Regions from separate parts of the Acidovorax temperans genome, predicted to be linked through region 2. Evidence: riboswitches for the same ligand, from Rfam matches in the RefSeq annotation. Region 2 holds a riboswitch; each other region holds the start of a gene.
The links. A riboswitch is a leader RNA that binds a small molecule or an ion and turns the genes downstream of it on or off. The one in region 2 is predicted to bind glycine.
Positions count from the first base shown of each region.

Region 1: another riboswitch for glycine. It lies ahead of gcvT (glycine cleavage system aminomethyltransferase GcvT); the one in region 2 lies ahead of PQV96_RS03765 (D-amino acid dehydrogenase).
Region 3: another riboswitch for glycine. It lies ahead of PQV96_RS20065 (D-amino acid dehydrogenase); the one in region 2 lies ahead of PQV96_RS03765 (D-amino acid dehydrogenase).

Region 1 is NZ_CP117193.1:2,383,576-2,390,372, forward strand. It holds gene PQV96_RS11230 (ABC transporter ATP-binding protein) at 1-195, shown strand, start outside; gene PQV96_RS11235 (Lrp/AsnC family transcriptional regulator) at 292-747, opposite strand; gene PQV96_RS11240 (TRAP transporter substrate-binding protein) at 1,093-2,064, shown strand; gene PQV96_RS11245 (TRAP transporter small permease) at 2,145-2,639, shown strand; gene PQV96_RS11250 (TRAP transporter large permease) at 2,636-3,913, shown strand; glycine riboswitch at 3,922-4,027, shown strand; glycine riboswitch at 4,041-4,166, shown strand; gene gcvT (glycine cleavage system aminomethyltransferase GcvT) at 4,214-5,380, shown strand; gene gcvH (glycine cleavage system protein GcvH) at 5,487-5,861, shown strand; gene gcvP (aminomethyl-transferring glycine dehydrogenase) at 5,987-6,797, shown strand, end outside.
Region 2 is NZ_CP117193.1:798,878-805,674, forward strand. It holds gene PQV96_RS03745 (urease accessory protein UreD) at 1-55, opposite strand, end outside; partial or broken gene PQV96_RS03750 (GreA/GreB family elongation factor) at 489-975, shown strand; partial or broken gene PQV96_RS03755 (hypothetical protein) at 1,234-1,465, shown strand; gene PQV96_RS03760 (histidine phosphatase family protein) at 1,576-2,139, shown strand; glycine riboswitch at 2,299-2,387, shown strand; gene PQV96_RS03765 (D-amino acid dehydrogenase) at 2,552-3,859, shown strand; one part of gene PQV96_RS03770 (IS3 family transposase) at 3,964-4,886, opposite strand; one part of gene PQV96_RS03770 (IS3 family transposase) at 4,886-5,138, opposite strand; gene PQV96_RS03775 (HU family DNA-binding protein) at 5,308-5,619, opposite strand; gene lptM (LPS translocon maturation chaperone LptM) at 5,881-6,066, opposite strand; gene cyaY (iron donor protein CyaY) at 6,079-6,408, shown strand; gene PQV96_RS03790 (penicillin-binding protein 1A) at 6,490-6,797, opposite strand, start outside.
Region 3 is NZ_CP117193.1:4,266,087-4,272,883, forward strand. It holds gene PQV96_RS20050 (carboxymuconolactone decarboxylase family protein) at 135-674, opposite strand; gene PQV96_RS20055 (AraC family transcriptional regulator) at 782-1,612, shown strand; partial or broken gene PQV96_RS20060 (amidohydrolase) at 1,615-2,528, shown strand; glycine riboswitch at 2,539-2,628, shown strand; glycine riboswitch at 2,629-2,741, shown strand; gene PQV96_RS20065 (D-amino acid dehydrogenase) at 2,803-4,077, shown strand; gene PQV96_RS20070 (trimeric intracellular cation channel family protein) at 4,195-4,833, opposite strand; gene PQV96_RS20075 (IS5 family transposase) at 5,197-6,159, opposite strand.

The DNA of each region.
Region 1 (6,797 bases), 1.6 Mb from region 2:
ACCACCATGATGGTCACGCACAGCATGCGCCAGGCGCTGGATGTGGGCGACCGCACGGTGATGCTGCACCAGGGCCAGGTGGTGCTGGATGTGTCGGGCGAAGAGCGCAAGCGCCTGGATGTGCCCGACCTGCTGCAGATGTTCGAGAAGGTGCGCGGCGAAAAGCTGGCCGACGACGCACTGCTGCTGGGCTGACAGCAGCCAGCCGCTCCACCAAGACGCTACTGAATTAATAGCTGCTGGCGCTTACTACATAAGCGCCAGCAGCTATTTTTGTTCATAACGCCCCCATTACACGCCCAACGGTAGATCCGCCTTTTTCAGCGTGCGCAGCACAAAGCTGGAACGGCTGTGGCGAATGCCTTTGATCTTGTAGAGCTTCTCACGCAGCAGGCGCTCGTAGTCGCGCGTGTCTTTCACCACGATGCGCAGCAGGTAGTCGTAGTCGCCCGATACCAGGTGCGCCTCGATCACCTCCGGGATGCTGGCCAGCGTCTCACCAAACTTCTCCAGCGTGTTGTCTGAATGGCTGTCGAGCGTGACCTGTACCAGCACCGTATCGGCCAAATCGAGCGCCTGCGGGTTGATACGCACCGTGTAGCCCTGGATCACCCCGGCTTCCTCCATCTTCTTGATGCGCCCCCAGCAAGGCGAAGGGCTCAGCCCCACGGCCTGCCCAATCTCTTGCAGGCTGGCTCGGGCATCGGCCTGCAATACAGCGAGAATTTTTCGGTCAATCTTGTCCATGGCAGCCATTATTCCGCCACGGACACCAAATCAGAAGATATTTCTGTTTTATTCAAAATTTGAAGACAAAACAGAAAACAAAACCGGGGCGCGGTCTGCATACTCACTGCATCAAGGCGCTCTTACCGGAGCCGCCCCAACTGCCAAGGCCCCGGCTGGTTACCGCCAGCACGGGGCGCTTGCCATTCAGGGCCCCACAACAGCTATGGGCAGACTGCGCAGTTGCCCAGGCGACTGATAAGCACACTTACCAGCACAAACCCCGATGCTCTGGCGCGACGGAGGCCAACATAATGGAATTGAACCGGCGCGCCACCGTGGCTGCGCCCCACCACAGGAGACACCATGCAATTGACCAAACTCGTCGTCGGCCTGAGCCTTGCTTTGGGCTTTGTTGCCACAGCGGCCGCGCAGACCACCATGCGCATCAGCATCTCTGTCGCCCAGAACTCGCACCAGGGCGTGGCCATCGACACGTTTGCCAAGGAAGTGGAAAAGCGCACGGGCGGCCGCTACAAGGTTCAGACCTTCTACAACGGCGCACTGGGCGGTGAGCGCGAATCCATCGAAGCCGTGCAGTTGGGCACGCAAGAGCTGGCCTTCAGCTCCAGTGGCCCCATCCCCAACTTTGTGCCCGAGACCAAAATCCTCGACGTACCCTTCCTCTTCCGCGACAAGGCCCATGCCCGCGCGGTGCTCGATGGCCCCATCGGCCAAGAGCTGCTGGCCAAGTTCGACGCCAAGGGCTTCAAGGCCCTGGCCTGGGCAGAAAACGGCTTCCGTCACATGACGAACAGCAAGCGTTCGGTAAACGGCCCTGAAGACCTCAAGGGCCTGAAGATGCGCACCATGGAGAACCCCGTGCACATCGCCGCCTACAAGGGTTTTGGCATCATCACCACGCCCATGGCCTTCCCTGAAGTGTTCACTGCTCTGCAACAAGGCACCGTGGACGGCCAGGAGAACCCCCTGCCCGTGATCATCTCGGCCAAGTTCGACCAGGTGCAAAAGCACTTGACGCTGACGGGCCACGTCTACTCGCCCTGCATCTTCGTGATGAACAAGGCCGCGTTTGACAAGCTCAGCGCTGCAGACAAGCAGGCCTTCATCGACGCCGCCAAGGAAGGCACCAAGGCCAACCGCGCCCGTGTGGACGAAGACGACGCCAAGGGCGTGGCCGACCTGCGCGCCAAGGGCATGACCGTGGTGGACAACCCCGACAAGTCCAAGTTTGTGGCAGCCCTGGCCCCAGTGAATGCCGAGTTTGAAAAGCAATTCGGCAAGGCCACACTCGACAAGATCCGTGCCGTGAAGTAATCGCATGGAATCTTCGCGTTCGCTACACAAATCATAGCTAGTACCGCCCGTTGGCATTGCGCCAACGGGCTTTTTCGTTCATGAAAAAAACTTTTCTTCAATTAGAGCGGTGGACCACCGGCGCAGCCATGGCAGCGGCCTGCCTGATGCTGGCCATCGCCTCGTCGCTGGGCATGTTCCAGATCCTGATGCGCTTTGTGTTGGAGCAGCCTGCCGAGTGGACCGAGGTGCTCATCCGCTTCAGCCTGATCTGGATGGTGTTTCTGGCCATTCCCGCAGCCTTTCGCCAGGGGGCGATGGTGAGCGTGGACGTCCTCTACCGCTGGAGCCCGCCAGCCCTGCGCCGCGTGCTGGATGCGGTGGTGAGCCTGGCCGCACTGGCACTGATTGCGGTGATCGTCTGGTTTGGCTGGGACTACGCCAAGCGCGGCGGTGTGCAGACCATGGCGGGGCTGGAATCGGTGTCCATGTTCTGGGCCTATTTGGCGCTGCCCGTGGGTGGGCTGTTCAGCGCCGTAGGAATCATCGGCAACTGGGTTGACCCCCAACGCCAGGAACTGGAGACAGCGCAATGACCACCACCATGCTTTTCACCATGGTGTTGTGCTTTGCACTCACCGTCTCGGTGGCCGTGTCCATCGGGCTTGCGTCCATTCTGGGCATTCAGGTATCCAACGCCAACATGCTGATCTCGGTGAAGGAAATGTTCGCCTCGATCAACAAGTTTCCGCTGGCGGCCATTCCATTCTTCATCCTCGCAGGCAACCTGATGGAAACCGGCGGTATCTCACGCCGCCTGGTGGAATTTGCCAAGAGCATTGTGGGCGGCGTGCAAGGCGGCCTGCCCATGACCTGCGTGCTCACCTGCATGATCTTTGCGGCGGTGTCGGGCTCGTCGGTGGCCACCACGTTTGCGATTGGCGCCATTTTGATTCCTGCGCTCATCAAGCACGGCTACCCCACCAGCTACGCAGCAGCCCTGCAGGCCACCAGTGCCGAGCTGGGCGTGATCATTCCACCCTCCATCCCCATGATTCTTTACGGCGTGAGCGCCGAAGTGTCGATTGGCGAGCTGTTCATCGCGGGCTTTGGCCCCGGCATCCTCATCAGCCTGGCGCTGATGGCGTTTGTGTGGGTGTACTGCAAGATCAAAGGCTGGGGCAAGAACGATGGAGATGGGCGCCTGTCCTTTGGCAAGGCCACCTTGCAGGCGGGCTGGGCGCTGCTGATGCCCGTCATCATCCTGGGCGGCATCTATGGCGGCGTGTTCACCCCCACCGAAGCCTCGGCCGTGGCGGTGTTCTATGCACTCCTCGTGGGCGTGGTGATCTACCGCGAGATCAAGGTCAAAGACCTGTACGCCATCCTGCGCAAGTCGGCTCTCTCGTCGGCCGTGATCATGTTCATCATTGCCAACGCCGGGCTGTTCGCCTTCCTCATCACGCGCGCAGGTGTGCCCGATGCGATTGGCCGCTGGCTTGAAGCCGTGCTGCAGTCGCCCACCATGTTCCTGCTGGGGGTGAATGCTGCGCTGTTCATCATCGGCATGTTCATCGAGACCAGCGCCGCCATCATCGTGCTGGCGCCCATCCTTGCGCCGGTGGCGATGCACTTTGGTGTGGACCCGGTGCACTTCGGGCTCATCATGGTGGTGAATCTGGCGCTGGGCATGATCACGCCGCCCTTCGGCGTGAACTTGTTTGCGGCCTGCACGGTGGCCAGGATTTCGCTCGATCGCATCGTCGGCCACCTGCTGCCGTTCGTGGGCGTGATCCTGGTGTGCCTGCTGGTCATCACCTATGTGCCATCGATCTCGTTAGGGCTGCGCGACCTGGTCTACGCAAAGTAGGCTTACAATCGCGGCCGTCAGGAGAGAGTGCCCCACCTTCGATGAAGGCAGCGCGGCACCGCCGAAGGCGCAGGCAGCAGCCGAACGCTCAGGCAAAAGGACTGACAACCGCCCGCAGTGATGCGGGCGTTCCCTTGCTGGAGAGAGATGGCTCGCACAGTGCGTGATGAAGCCATCCACCGAAGGAGCAAACCGCACGGCCAGCCAAGGCGCTGCGGTGAATCTCTCAGGTAAAGCGGACAGCAGGGCAAATTCCGTAACCCACCGGGTTGCGGCCCCCATTTGCCCTGGAGTCATCCCATGTCCGCAGCCTCTTCCGCACCTGCCACGCCAGCCGCTCCCCTGCTCACCACACCGCTGAACGCCCTGCACATCAAACTGGGTGCCCGCATGGTGCCGTTTGCCGGTTACTCCATGCCCGTGCAGTACCCCGCTGGCCTGATGGCCGAGCACGTACACACCCGCACCGCTGCAGGCCTGTTCGACGTGTCGCACATGGGCCAGCTCAAGCTCATCGGAGCGGATGCTGCTGCCGCGTTTGAAACCCTGATGCCCGTGGACGTGATCGACCTGCCCGTGGGCAAGCAGCGTTACGGCCTGCTGCTGACCGACGAAGGCACCATCATCGACGACCTGATGTTTTTCAACCAGGGCGTGGTGGATGGCGAGCCTACGCTGTTCGTCATCGTGAATGGCGCGTGCAAGGTGGGTGACATTGCCCACATCCAGGCGCGCATCGGCCAGCGCTGCAAAGTGGTGCCCATGCCCGACCACGCGCTGCTGGCGCTGCAAGGCCCGCAGGCAGCCACGGCCCTCGCCCGCCTGGCACCCGGTGTGGAAAAGCTGGTGTTCATGACCGGTGGCGCATTCAGCATCGCAGGCTGCGACTGCTTTGTAACCCGCAGCGGCTACACCGGTGAAGACGGTTTTGAAATCTCGGTGCCCGCCGCACAGGCCGACACCCTGGCCCGCGCCCTGCTGGCCCAGCCCGAAGTCAAGCCCATTGGCCTGGGCGCTCGCAACTCGCTGCGCCTGGAAGCCGGCTTGTGCCTGTATGGCAACGACATCGACACCACCACCACGCCCCCTGAAGCTGCGCTGAACTGGGCCATTCAGAAGGTGCGCCGCACCGGTGGTGCCCGTGCAGGCGGCTTCCCCGGCGCCGACAAGGTGCTGGCCCAGATCGACAACCCCGCCACGCTGCCACGCAAGCGCGTGGGCCTGGTGGCGCTGGAGCGCGTGCCCGTGCGCGAACACACCGAACTGCAAAGCGAAGGCGGCCAGAAGATTGGCGAAGTGACCAGCGGCCTGCTGGGCCCCACCGTGAACGAACCCATCGCCATCGGCTATGTCACACCCGCCTTCGCAGCGGTGGGCACACGCGTCAACGCCATGGTGCGCGGCAAGGCCGTGCCCATGGAAGTGCGCGCCATGCCTTTCGTGCCCGCCAACTACTTCCGCGGATAAGCAGCCCAGCGCGCCCCCACCGGGCGCAGAACGGCCCGCCACAAAACGGGCCAAGCCGCTTACATTGCAGATTCCTAAACTTTTTCAATTGCTTGAGGAGCTCCCCATGACCGTCAAATTCTCCAAAGACCACGAGTGGATCAACGCTGCTGATGCCAACGCCGCTGTGGTGGGCATCACCGTGCATGCGCAAGACGCGCTGGGCGACGTGGTGTTTGTGGACCTGCCCGAAGTGGGCAAGACCTTCGCGCAAGGCGAAGTGGCTGGCGTGGTCGAGTCGGTGAAAGCCGCTGCAGACGTGTACATGCCCGTCACCGGCGAAATCGTGGAAGTGAACGAAGCCCTGCGCGCAGACCCATCCCTTGCCAACAGCGACCCGCTCAACGCTGGCTGGTTCTTCAAGGTCAAGCTGGCAGACGCTGCACAGCTCAACGACCTGATGGACGAAACCGCCTACAGCGCATTCGCTGCCAGCGCCTGATTCTTTCACTATAAAAATCATAGCTGCCAGCGCTTATTCCTGAAGCCTTCAGAGCCAAAAACCTCTGAAACAGGAACCACACAGCGCGGCAGCTTTTCTTTCACCTGCCCACCCTTGCCCGCACCATGAACGCGCCTGCCCTGCCCCTGTCTGCGCTTGAGAACGCCGCCGAATTCCTGCCCCGCCACATCGGCATCGACGCAGCGGACGAAGCCCACATGCTGTCTGTGATTGGCGAGGCCTCGCGCCGCGCGCTCATCGACTCCATCGTGCCGCGCTCCATCGCGCGCACCCAGGCCATGGACCTGCCCCCGGCTACCACCGAGGCAGCGGCGCTGGCCGAGCTCAAGGCCATCGCGGGCAAGAACAAGCTGCTCAAGAGCTTCATCGGCCAGGGCTACTACGGCACGCACACGCCGGGCGTCATCCTGCGCAACATTCTGGAGAACCCCGCCTGGTACACCGCCTACACGCCCTACCAGGCTGAAATCTCCCAAGGCCGCATGGAAGCCCTGGTCAACTTCCAGACCATGGTGTGCGACCTGACGGGCATGCCCATTGCCAATGCGTCCATGCTCGACGAAGCCACGGCGGCCGCCGAAGCGATGACGCTGGCCAGGCGCTCGGTCAAGAGCAAGAGCAACGTGTTCGTGGTGGCGGGCGATGCCCACCCCCAAACCATTGAAGTCATCCAGACCCGCGCCAAGCCCCTGGGCCTGGAAGTGCGCCTGGCCAACTCGGCCGAAGAATGGAACACCCTGCTGGACGGCGATTACTTCGCCGTGCTGGCCCAATACCCCGCCACCAGCGGCCGCATCGACGACCTGCGCGCTGATGTGGAAAAGGCGCACGCCAAGCAAGCCGCCTTCATCGTGGCAGCCGACCTGCTGGCCCTGACGCTGATCACACCGCCCGGCGAACAAGGCGCCGACATCG
Region 2 (6,797 bases):
CGGTGCGCGCCGATTCCAAGCTGTAGTGCAGCTCCAAGCAGGCGCGCCAGCTCATGGGTATCGGGACGCCACGTTGGACGGGTACCGGATAAGTCTTAGGTGGGCGTGATAGGTCGGCATTTGGAAGACCATGCAAGTTTTGCGCCTAACTTGAGATGTGGCCGTTGTGCGCCCGGCTGGCACCGCGAGTGGCTCACTTGGGTGACAGCAGGATCTCTGTAAAAAGGAGCCAGCTCCTAGTACCCGCGTCATCATCCCTGCTTCAACATCGATGAGACATCGCTGGCGCAATGCGCAGCATTGATGGAGCTGCACTCTGTTCGAAGTCTCGAGCTTGCGTCATTGAAGCAGTCGCCCAAAGTTAATGTTCAGCCTTTGGGATAACAGAAGCGTTTCCATCCCAGTCTGCCAGCCCAAGTATCAACGGCGGGCGGAGCCCTTCATAATTACGAGTTGCCTTCGCTTGTTTGAGATGCCTATCTTTCATCATGGATAAATTCTTGCTGCGGCAGCAAGTGCTGGAGCGACTAGCCGAGGACCTGCTGGAGGTTGAAGAGGCAGTGCGAGTGGCCCATGAGGCGGCGACCCACGAAGAAAACATCGCCGAGAACAAATACGACACGTTGGGGCTCGAAGCCGCTTACCTTGCGACCGAGCCAAGCTCGACGCGCAGAAGCCATCCGCCATGCGATGGCCCATTGGCGCCAGTTCCATCCGCGCCCCTATGACGCCAATCAAGGCATACAAATCGGTGCGCTGGTTTGCTTGGTCGATGCAAACGATAAGCAGCAGCTGCAGCTTTTTCTCGGTCCGGAAGGCGGCAGTATGAAGTTGGTGAGCGGGGCTCACCTCGTTCAGGTCATTAGTAGCGAAGCACCTTTGGGCAAGGCCATGCTGGGTAAATGCGAAGGTGATGAGGTCTCGATACAGGTCTCTCCCCACCAACAGCAGTTTGAGGTGCTACGGGTTCACTGAGCCGAAAGGCTGTTTCGCACTGTAGGAGTCTTGACGGTTCAGGCAGACCGTGCAGTCCGCAAGCGGAACTTGCTGTTGGAAGCATTCCGCTAACGAACGCTATTTGCTGCGCTGTCGCTATTAGGCAGCAACAAGGTGTCGCTGGTGAGTTCACGAATCTAGCGTGTCCGCGCTCTGGCAGAGCAGGACGCAGGGGCGCATGGATGCGAGCTCGCTGTTGATGAGGTTATTTGGTGCGAACCATTGGAGTTTCTCAGAATGATTGATTGGGTTCCGGTAGCTTTCCTGACGTTCAAGGTTCTTATCTTTGGCGCCTGCATGTTTTTTGCCATCAAGTGGCATTACGACCAGGGCAAGAAGGTGATGGATAGGCGCGCCCTGATACGCAGGGGTAGCAAGTTTTTCGCCATCTTCATACTGGCGCTTGTGTGTGTTGGCCTTAACGTTCGGCCTTTCCTGGAAGCTTGGTATGGATTTGCGGCTCCCCTGACGGAAAAATATGGTCGGTTGGTATCCAGTCCTGAGACGGGCCCTCAATCAGGCAGATGCGGATCGGCGATGCCAGGTCGTTTTGAGGCCCCAACGCTGGAGCATGAAAAAATGGATCGACGCGCATGGCTGATCGGGTCGGGTTTGTGTGTTCTGGGGCGTACCGCCTTTGGAGCGCCATCGGCGCCGTCTCTTGCCATGATGGCGCGTGAGGGCGGTGTACTGCTGATTCGCCACACCAGTACCGAGCCGGGGGTGGGCGATCCGCCAGGCTTTACCTTGGGTCAATGCAGTTCACAGCGCAATTTGTCCGAAGCCGGCCGGGCTGAGGCTGTGGACATCGGTGCCTGGTTTAGGCAGCATGGGTTGGAGCCCCGGGCGGTGTTGAGCAGCCAGTGGTGCCGTTGCCAAGACACAGCCCGGCTGGCCTTTGGCCGTCATGAAGACTGGCTCGCACTGAACTCCACTTTTGCTATACAAGACCAGCAAGCGCCGCAGCTCCAGATGCTGCGCAGGCGTCTACGGCAGTTCCCCTCGGGCTCGCTGGAGGTGTGGGTCACGCACCAAGTGACCATGATCGGTCTGACGGGGGCCTACCCTGCCATGGGAGAGGGCTTCCTCGTGGACGCGGGGGGTACGCTGCAGGCTCGCGGGCTGATGCGGTCTGGCAGCTGAAGATGTTGAAGGCCTGCTTCTGAATGGCTTCGATTTTTTGTAATGCCCGTTGCGCAGCCAGTACTCCTGGCCGTCAAATGCTTTGGTCGGGCGTCTATGCATGGGGCTCTAGGGTTGTCCCCCTTTTGCTGACTGCACAGCTCTGCTAGTCTGTACACCTCGCACGAACCGGGAGAGACCGCGCATGTCGCGGCGCCGAAGGAGCAACCGCCCCGGAAACTCTCAGGCAAAAGGACCGGTTCGCTGCAACAACTCTGAAGAGTGTTTTGGCCTCGTCCGCCGAAACCGCCGCAGGAGCAAGCCCACTACGCACGCGTTGCTGGGTGAATCTCTCAGGCTCCAAACAGAGGGGGCGCCTGCCGTGCATGGTGTGCTGCAGGCCTCGTCTTCCCTCGACGTTTGGAGTATTTCCATGAAGAGTCTTGCCGTTATCGGCGGTGGTATCACTGGCGTTACCACTGCCTACGCCCTTGCCCGCCGCGGCTTCACCGTCACCTTGCTGGAGCGGCACCGCTATGCCGCGATGGAAACATCGTTTGCCAATGGTGGCCAGCTTTCTGCCTCCAATGCCGAAACCTGGACGCATCCCTCAACCCTGGTCAAAGGCTTGAAGTGGATGCTGCGCAGTGATGCGCCGTTGCTGGTCAACCCACGGCCCAGCTGGCACAAGATCTCTTGGTTCGCCGAGTTCATCGCCAGCATTCCGCGCTACGAAGCCAACACCGTCGAGACAGCCCGACTGGCCATCGCCGCGCGCGAGCACTTGTTCGTCTGGGCTGAGGCCGAGGGTATTGCGTTTGACCACCGGCGCGAAGGCATCTTGCACATCTACCGCGACCGCAAGGGCTTTGAGCACGCTGGACGCGTCTCGAAACTGCTGGCCGCCGGAGGTCTGGAGCGCCGGGCCGTGACGCCGCAGGAGATGTCGGCCATCGAGCCCACGCTGGCGGGTAGCTACTACGGCGGCTACTACACCGAGAGTGATTCCACCGGTGACATTCATCGGTTCACACAGGGCTTGGCGCAGGCTTGTGAGCGCCTGGGCGTGAACTGCCTGTACGGCCAGGACGTGCTGTCGGTGCGCAGCAACGGCAGCGAAGCCCGTATCGAACTGAAAGGGCCCGAGGGCGTCACAGAGCAGAGCTATGACGGCGTCGTGGTTTGTGCCGGTGTTGGCAGCCGTGCTTTGGCCAGCCAACTGGGCGACCGGGTGAATGTGTACCCCGTCAAGGGCTATTCCATCACCGTGAATTTGCTGGATGAGGCCAGCCGCCGAGCTGCACCCACGGTCAGCCTGCTGGACGACGAGACCAAGCTGGTGACCAGCCGTTTGGGTGAAGACCGCTTCAGGGTGGCAGGCACCGCCGAGTTCAATGGCGTCAACCGCGACATCCGCGCTGATCGCATCCGGCCGTTGGTGGACTGGGTGCAGCAGTGCTTCCCTGGAGTGTCTACCCGGCAGGTCGTGCCTTGGGCTGGTTTGCGTCCGATGATGCCTGACATGCATGCCGAAGGTAGGCCGTGGCCGCCAGGCCAACGTTTTCTACAACACCGGCCATGGACACTTGGGATGGACCCTCAGCGCTGCGACTGCAGACCTGCTGGGGGAACTGGTTGCAGGCGCTGCCGCGCCGTCCAGTGTGCGCTTGCCGGTGACCGCTGCGGCGGCCTGAGGCGGCCCCTTCTTCGGAGGTTGGAGGCCCGATGGGCTATTGGCTAGCTGGCAGAGTTGTCCCAGGATTCGCCAGCTCGCTTTGCCGAGCTTGACTTTCTTCAGGGCGGGGATGACCTTGCCCCTGTTTCGTGTATTTCTTAACCCACGATTCACGCGGCCTTTTTACGCTGTGCCTCGTACCAGCGTTGTTCGTACTGCATCGGGCTGAGGTAGCCCAGCGAGGAATGCAACCTGCGGTGATTGTAGAAGGCCATCCAGTCCATCACGCCCTGCCTGGCTTGCTCACGGGTAGCGAATTTGCACCCATGTACGCTGGCTGTTTTCAGCCGCCCCCAGAAGCTTTCCGTCGGTGCGTTGTCCCAGCAGTTGCCCTTCCTGCTCATCGATGAACGCATGCCCCAGTCCTTCAGTGCGCCCTGGACCTCGTGGCTGCAATACTGGCTGCCCCGGCCGCTATGGAATATCAGACCGGGTTGTGGCCGGCGACGCCACCACGCCATGGTCAGCGCGTCCTTGACCAGGCTGGCCTGCATGTGCGACTGCAGGCTCCAGCCCACCACCTGGCGGCTAAACAGGTCGATGACGGCGGCCAGATACAGCCAGCCTTCGTCGGTTTGGATGTAGGTGATGTCGCCACTCCAGAGCTGGTTGGGAGCTTCAGGGTTGAAGCGCCGCTGCAGCAGGTCAGGTGCCACCGGCAGGCTGTGGCGGCTGTCGGTGGTGACCACGAACTTGCGCTTCGTTTTGGCCTTGATGCCATGCTGCTGCATGAGCTTGCGAACCCGGTCTTTGCCCACCCGGATGCCTCGGGCCACAAGCTCCTTGTGCATGCGTGGCCAGCCGTATTTGCCCTTGACCTCGGCGTGGATGGCACGGATGTGCGCCAGCAGGGCTTCATCGCTGTGGAGTCGGCCATGACCATCCTCTCGCCGGCGCAGTCCGTTGAAGTACCCGCTGGCGCTGACCTCCAGCACCCCGCAGGACACGCTCACCGGGTAACGGTACTTCATTTGGTCAATCCAGGCGTACCTCGCAGCGTGTCCTGCGCGAAGTACGCCGCGGCTTTTTTTGCGATGTCGCGCTCCATGCGAAGGCGAGCATTCTCGGCGCGCAGCCGGGCAATCTCCATCTGCTCGGGCGAGACTTTGGTCGCCTTGTCGGCGCTGCCAACGTCGTCCAGCTCTCCCTTGGATGACAGTCGCACCCAGTTGCCCAGACTGGCCTTGGGAATGCCCAGCACCTTGGCCACCACCGCAATCGCCTGGCCAGCTCGCACCTGCCGAACAGCCTCCAGTTTGAACTCCCGCGTGTACTGCGCACGCACTTGCTTGTCACTCGTTGCTCAACTCCTTGTCGGTATTTTCAACAAGGGTCAAGAACTCCACTTTTCAGGGGCAACCTCACATGAGACTTGCCTAGGCTGCCGGGCAATAAAAAACCGCCAATGTGGCTAGGCATTGGCGGTTGCATATCGCTAGCAATGCGGCAGAGATTTATTTGCCTGCCTTCTCTGCCTTGCGCTTGGCTGCTTTCGGGTCCACCACGGCCTTGAACTTCGCACCTGCGACAAACTTAGGCACTGTGGTTGCCGGAATCTTCAGGGCGGCGCCAGTGGAAGGATTCTTGCCTGTGCGTGCTGCACGCTTCGCAGATTTGAAAGTACCAAATCCCACGAGTTGGACAGCATCGCCCTTCTTGACTGCAGTCTGAATGGTGTCGATCAGCGTTTCCAGTACGGCATTGGCGGCTGCCTTGGACAGGTCGTTCTTGGAGGCGAGGATTTCAACGAGTTCTGCGCGGTTCATAGATGCTCTGTGATTTAAAAGTGTTGAGATGCAGGTTTATAGCTCAATCTGTGTAACTTGCGTTGATGTGATCGGTTCGCTCACCCAGTCTCAGAAGACTCTTCATGCCGATCAGGTACCAACTTCTGCGATGCAAGCCGCCACAGCAAGTCTGTCTGAATCTGTTCAGTTGAAGTTCAAGCCCCCAAGGGTGCGCCACGTCAACAGTTTCATCGACTCTTCACCTCAGGAGAGGCTGCACGACCCTAGTTCGCATAGAAGTCATTGCTTGGATTTTTCTCTGGCTTCGGATGAGGCGGGGTTCAGTGTCTCGGGCAAAGTCGCTCTCTTTTGAGCCTCGGGAGAACTCGGTAAATAAAGGGGCCCGCGCTGCCCGCATCCGACCAAGGCTGCCGCACTGCCAGCAAGGACAAGCGCACTCACTAGAATTTGGGCTACTTTCAACATATGCAAATTGTAATGACTGATCTTGAATTCATGGATCTTGCAGAGAAGCTCCTGCTTGCGGTAGAGCGTAACTGCGATGACATCAATGCGGCCTCTGATGCCGATATTGATAACCAGCGATCCGGAGGAATGATCACTTTGACCTTTCCCAACCGAACCCAAATCGTGATCAATCTGCAAAAACCTCTTCACGAGATCTGGATGGCTGCTAGATCGGGCGGATACCACTATCGATATGACGGGTCTTCTTGGCAAGACACCAAAGGCGAGGGTGAATTTTTCGCTTGCTTGAGCCGAGCTGCCTCACTTCAGACCGGGATCCCTTTGACATTCGCGGCATGAGACAGCAGGGCAGGGTTGCCCCAATCCACATCGTGCTCCAGCGAATATCAATTGAACTGGACGGCGTGTTGATGCACCGACCTAGTTTTTGAAAAGCTCCAAAATACGGTTGCGCTCTTCTGCCGCCGGCTGCTGTGGCGGCGCTGCAAGAGGTGTCGTGGAAGATCCTTTGTCTTCCAAGCCCAGGCTAGGTACGCCGCTGCGTGCATATTCTTCATAGAACCAATCACCCCCAACGTTCACCACACCCGCAGGCACCTTAGGCTCAGTGACTGGCACGCCTTTGAGTGCTCTGTCCATGAAACTGATCCACACGGGTAAGCTCAGCCCCCCTCCAGTTTCGCGACTGCCCAGGTTTCGCGGTGTGTCGTATCCGATCCAGGTGACCG
Region 3 (6,797 bases), 1.0 Mb from region 2:
TGCCGTCAATGAGGGCGAGCTTGGCCGCAGGAGTGAAGGCCATCTGTGTGCCAACAGGAGCAACACGGCCACCTGCGCCAACGACCACCAGGAGGTGGCCGTTGGCGTTCCCCGCTTGTCAGCGAGGCTGGGCTTTACAGGGCGACTGGCACGGCTGGGAAGTCGACGTCGGTGTCGGCAATGTGGTTGGTGTAGTTGGTCAACACGTTGAGGGCCACGTTGGCGGTGACTTCGATGACCAGGCCATGGTCCACACCCGCTGCTGCGGCATCGGCCAGATCGCTGTCGGCCAACACGCCACGCTGACGGACGATTTTGATGGCCAGCTCAACCAAGGCCTTGTCTTGTTCGCCTTCGGCGGTGCCGCTTCGGGCTGCGCGGATGGCTGCTTCCGACAAACCAGCACCTTTACCGATCAGGGTGTGTGCAGACAAGCAGTACTGGCAAGCGTTGGTTTGGCCCACGGCCAATGCGATCAACTCGCGCTGGGCGGCGCTCAAGCGGCCTTTGCTCAGTGCGTCGGAGAAAGCCAGGTAGCCGTTCAGGGCGGCTGGAGCCTGGGCGAAGGTGGCAAACAGGTTGGGTACCATGCCGAGCTTGGCCTTGACGCCGTTGAGGGTGGCTTGGGTGGTGGCGTCGGCTTGGGCAAGTGATACAGGTGCGATACGTGTCATGGTGAAACTCTCGTTTTGAATGGCTGTGCGACATGCACCAGTGAATTGTGCGATACGTATAATCACTGAAAGTACAAGAAAGCATACCCAAAGTATCAAGCGCCGCCATGGACCGACTTTCACCTTTGTTTGCCCGCTCGGTGCCCAGCGCACGCGTGTTCTATTCGGGCAACCTGTGCCAGATCTCCGCCTTTGAGGCCGAAGCTCATGTGGGCCATGTGCATTTGATGCGCAGGGGCACCATGAGCGTGATCGACCGGCATGGGCGCGCCAGCAGGGTTGAAGAGCCCAGTTTGTTGTTTTTCCCGCAGAGTTCTGCCCACCGGCTGGTGCCCGATAGCGCCGACGGTGTTGACCTGGTGTGTGCGTCTGTCGATCTGGGCGACGAGGCCCGAGGCGCGCTGATCTCTGCCATGCCCGAGGTGCTGGTGATTCCGCTGAACCAGTCGTCCAGTCTTTCACCCGCGTTGGACCTGTTGTTCCAGGAAGCCTTTGACGAAAAGTGTGGTCGGCAAGCTGCGCTGGACCTGTTGATGGAATACCTGCTCATCTTGTTGCTGCGCCACCTGCTTGACATTTCATCGGTCACCACCGGCATCCTGGCGGCGCTGGGCGACCCACGTTTGTCCAAAGCGGTCACGTCCATGCACGACCGGCCCGGCCATGCATGGACGCTGGAATCGTTGGCCGAAACCGCAGGCATGTCGCGCGCACGCTTTGCCAATCACTTTCGAGAGGTGTCGGGCCTGACCGCGCTCGACTACCTCACGGCCTGGCGCATCACAGTAGTCAAGGGTTTGCTCAAACGAGGCAAGCCGCTCAAGTCCATTGCGCCCATGGTGGGTTACGCCAGCGCTGTAGCGCTTACCCGCGCTTTCACCCACCGCGTCGGCATGCCGCCACTTGCCTGGCTGCAAACGCACACCGATCAGGACTGAGGCTGCCCCATGCCAGTTGCCATGCGGGTTTGATGCATGCCTGCGGCCACGACGGACACACCGCAATGCTGCTGGCTGCGGCCGAACATATTGCAAAGTCCACCACGTTTGATGGCACGCTGAATTTGATCTTTCAGCCCGCTGAAGAAAGCTTGGGGGGGCGCGCAAGATGATTGAAGACGGCCTGTTTGACCGCTTCCCCTGCGACGCAATCTTTGCCATGCACAACCTGCCGGGCTTTCGGCCAGGTCAGTTGTTATTGCGCGAAGGCGCAACCATGGCGTCCAGCGAAAACATTCTGGTGCACATTGAAGGTAAAGGCGGCCATGGTGCCATGCCGCACCAGAGTGCTGACCCGGTCGTTGCGGGTTCGGCAATTGTCATGGCGCTACAAACCATCGTTTCACGCAACGTACCCCCACTGCACATGGCCGTGATCACGGTCGGCTCTTTTCAGTCGGGTGTGGTCAACAACGTCATCCCCCAAAACGCCACGTTAAAGCTTAGCGTACGGGCGCTGGATCGGGATGTGCGAGAGTTGTTGCGCAATCGCATTGTGGAGCTCGTTGAGTTACAGGCGAAAAGTTTTGGCGTGACCGCAAAAGTCGAGTTTTTGCCCGGTTACCCGGTGCTGGTCAATACCCCTATTGAGACGGGAATAGCCCGCGAAGTGGCGGTGGCGTTGGTAGGCGCAGATAACGTGGTGCTCCAAACTGAACCGCTCACCGCCAGTGAAGACTTCGCCTACATGCTCGACAAAGTGCCAGGCAGCTATCTATTCATCGGGAATGGCGATGCAACTAACGGAGGTCACGGGGCCTGCATGGTGCACAACCCCAATTACGATTTTGAAGACCGCAACATACCTGTGGGTGCTGCGTTCTGGGTCGCGTTGACTGAGCGCTTTCTGGCGTAGTTTTTTTATGAAATTCAGATCGGGAGAGATCGCGTTAAATCGCGACGCCGAAGGAGCAACCACCCCGGAAACTCTCAGGCAAAAGGACCGGTTTGAATCGTTGATATCTCTGAAGAGTTGCTGGTCTTAGTCACCCGGCACACCGCAGGAGCAAGTGGTTGCATTGAACACGATGGACCACGAATCTCTCAGGTTCTAAACAGAGGGGGTGCACCAGCCATGCACAGGGCTTGTTGGTGCTCAACACTTTGACGTTTTTGAAAGCTCATTCACTATGAAAACAATCGCAGTTATTGGCGGCGGCATCACGGGCGTCACAACAGCTTATGCCTTGGCAAAACGCGGCTTTTCCGTTACCTTGTTTGAACGCCATCGCTATGCTGCGATGGAAACATCATTCGCAAACGGAGGGCAACTCTCTGCATCTAATGCAGAAGTTTGGACGCATTGGTCCACCATCCTCAAAGGGCTAAAGTGGATGCTCAAAAGTGATGCGCCGCTGCTGGTCAACCCAGCACCTACGTGGCACAAACTCTCCTGGTTTGCAGAGTTCATTGCTGCGATGCCCCATTACGAGCGCAACACGGTTGAGACAGCTCGCTTAGCAGTCGCAGCCCGCAAACACTTGTTTACTTGGGCGCAGGAAGAAGGCATTGATTTCGACCTGAAGAAGGAAGGCATCCTGCACATTTACCGTGACAAAAAAGGGTTCGACCATGCAGGCAAAGTGTCAGTCATGCTGGCCAAGGGGGGCCTACCTCGCTATGCCGTGACCCCAGCTGAAATGAAAGCCATCGAGCCGACATTGGCAGGCACCTACTACGGTGGCTACTTCACTGAGAGCGATTCCACGGGAGACATTCACAAATTCACCAATGGACTAGCAAATGCGGCATCACGACTCGGCGTGCACACGCTGTATGGTCAAGATGTGACGTCGATTCAAAGCGATGGCCAACAAGCTGTCATCACCGTGACACAACAAGACGCCACCCCAAGCCTGCATACCTTTGATAGCGTGGTGGTGTGTGCAGGAGTGGGCAGCCGTGACTTTGCAGCTCAGCTAGGCGATCGCGTGAACATCTACCCCGTCAAAGGCTACTCCATCACCGTCAACTTGAACGATGAAGAAAGTCAATTGGGTGCCCCCACCGTGAGCTTACTGGATGACGAAACCAAGTTGGTCACCAGCCGCTTAGGCCTCAACCGTTTCCGCGTTGCAGGCACTGCCGAATTCAATGGCGTGAACCGTGACATTCGCGCAGACCGCATCCGCCCATTGATTGAATGGGTGGAACAATGTTTTCCCCGCGTTAACACACGCTCTGTAGTGCCTTGGGCAGGCTTGCGCCCTATGATGCCCAACATGATGCCTCGGGTGGGTCAAGGTAGAACTCCCAATGTTTTTTACAACACCGGGCATGGGCACTTGGGTTGGACGTTATCAGCCGTGACAGCTGAGCTGGTGTCAGACACCATCGTCAAAGCTGCAGCAAAGAAATCAGGATATTCAATGAACTTGCATGCAGTTGCTGCTGGCAACATTTAGAGTTCAAAATAATAAGCAGTAGGGGTCTTGCGGCTCTCTACTGCTTTTTTTCTTAACTTAGTTGGTGATTTTCTAAAAAATTAAACAACCTCATCATTGGTTATAGTTTTTTAACATTCAAGCCCGCCAAGCCGGCAGTTGCCAGTTGCGCCACAGTGCCAGTGCGCGAAGGCACACAGTAACAAATAAGCACCCCAGTAAGGCCATCCAGTCTGGAGCATCTAATGTCCAAAGGACCACGTAAGTCCAGCCACCAGCAAAAGAACACACCGCGTAGGGGCGGTGGTCTTTGAAAGCCGTGGGAATTTCATTGCAAACCATGTCACGCAGCACACCACCAAAAACACCCGTGATCAGGCCCATTAAGACGGCGACTACTGGCGGCATGAGTGACTGCAAGGCGAGGTGAACTCCCGTCGCAGTAAATAGTCCCAAGCCCAGCGCGTCGGGCCAGAGTATTGTTCTTTCAGTTACTTCAAAATGCCGCTGTCGCATGAAGACCATAGCAAATACGCACAAGGCCAATACGCCCCAAAGCATTTCGGTATGTTGCACCCAAAAAAACGGGCGTTGATCAAGCAGCAAGTCGCGCAAGGTGCCACCTCCAAAAGCTGCCAGAAAAGCCACAACACAAATGCCCACCGCATCGAGCTTTTTACCCGCAGCTTTCATCAGTCCAGACAACGCAAATGCAGCGGTCGCTAACAACTCGACTATCAAATGTAGGGTGTCCCCCCATGATTGAAGTAAATACATTGAAAATTTATGTCACCAATTTAAAGTTTTCATAGCTAAAGCAAATTCAATCGCACTGTAAATTCCACGTTTTTAATTTTATAGGCTACTGGTCTACAACAGTTCGACTTTAAAAATTGAGCTCGAATAATTAGGGCTGTCACAGTTCGATGTCAGTGCATGGTCTCAAAAAAATTTTTTTGATTCGCGCACTAAGCAAAGCGTCTAAGGATGTCCTGAACAACTCGGATTAGTAAGTGCTACCGGTCCGTTTTTTTAGATGGCGCAATTGCAGCCGTTTTGCTCGCGTCTTCGCGCCATTTCTCACGCCATTTCTGGTCATTCGCGCCGCTTTTGCGGCCTCTGGCCTGTTTGCAGACGCACTCATCCCTGCGCCGCCAGCAGTTGGTGGCGCACCATCCACAGGTTCGATAGTGCAAACAGCGTCTTGAGCTGCAACGTGTTCTTCTTGAGCCCCCGGTAACGCACCTTGGTATAGCCAAACTGTCGTTTGATCACCCTGAAGGGGTGTTCCACCTTGGCCCGGATGCTGGCCTTGATCTTCTCCACTTGGTCTATGAGCGCATCAACGGGGTTGTTCTCTTTGTCCAGCTCTTTGCGTTTGCCTGGGCGCATCGCCACATGCCAAGTGACGTCTTTGCTGGCATCGGGGCGCTTGTGTGCGCCTTGGTAGCCCGCATCCCCAAAGACGTCTGTCTCCTGACCATGGAGCAAACTGTTGCCTTCCACCACATCAGACACGTTGCCCGAGGTGCCGATGACGGTGTGCACCAGCCCAGAGTCCGCGTCCACGCCGATATGGGCCTTCATGCCAAAGTGCCACTCGTTGCCCTTTTGGCTGGAGTGCATCTCTGGATCGCGCTTTCTGCCCTTGTTCTTGGTGGAACTCGGTGCTGCAATCAAGGTGGCATCCACGGCTGTTCCGGCCTTGAGCAGCAAGCCCTGGGCTGCCAGCAGATCATTGACGGTGGCCAGAATCTGATCGGCCAGCTTATGTTTCTCCAGCCGATGGCGAAACCTCAGGATGGTGCTCTCATCCGGTATTCGTCCATGGGCATCGAGCTGGGCAAACTCTCGGTAGATCGGGGTGTCAAAGAAGGCTTCTTCCATCGCCAGATCTGACAGGGTGAACCACTGTTGCATGCAGTGGATGCGCAGCATGGTCTCCAGTGCAAAGGGTGGGCGACCGTTCTTGCCTTCGGGGTAATACGGCGTGATGAGCTCGACCAACGCAGCCCAGGGAACCACCAGATCCATCTGGGCAAGAAGCTCCTGCTTGCGGGTCTTCTTGGTACTCAGGCTCAGATCAAGGCTGCTTTGCTTCATGGCCGTGAGATTGCCATCGCCTGCTGACTCCTACCAAACATCGGGGGAAGTTTTGCAGGATTTCCCTAACTTTTCCCCTGCTTGTTTAAAGCGCCAATTGCAAAATCTACTCCTGCGCTGGAAATTGACCTGCTTATTCAACTCCAATAAGTTGATCAACTCAATGCTGAACCGTCCAGAATCTGGACGCCCCTCCCATGTAGCTTTGAACTTCCACAGGTTTTAGTTCGCTTGCTATTCGTAACGTGTAACGTTTGGGAAGTAAGATGGCTCACAAACGTAGCAAAAGTGCACTAAACCTTGGAAAAGTTGCGAAACACAACTTTTGACCCAATTACACGAAATATTACACGTTTATCAAAAACACCAATAAGTCATTGATTCATATGGGATTTTGACGAGCCTGTTTTTCTGTTAATCAGAGGTTCTCTGGTTAAAACTTAGCTCATTATTTAGACCAATTTTTCTCAGTCATTGCACGTTTTATTACACGGTCGATGACCAAAAGCAAGCTGCATAAATCGATCTGTACAAAGTGCTACTCACTCCAACTCATACTATAGAAATTGTCTACCGTTATGGGGTAACGCCAGCCATCGGGGGCCTTAAGAGTGAAGTCCGGAGCAGCCAGCCAAAAT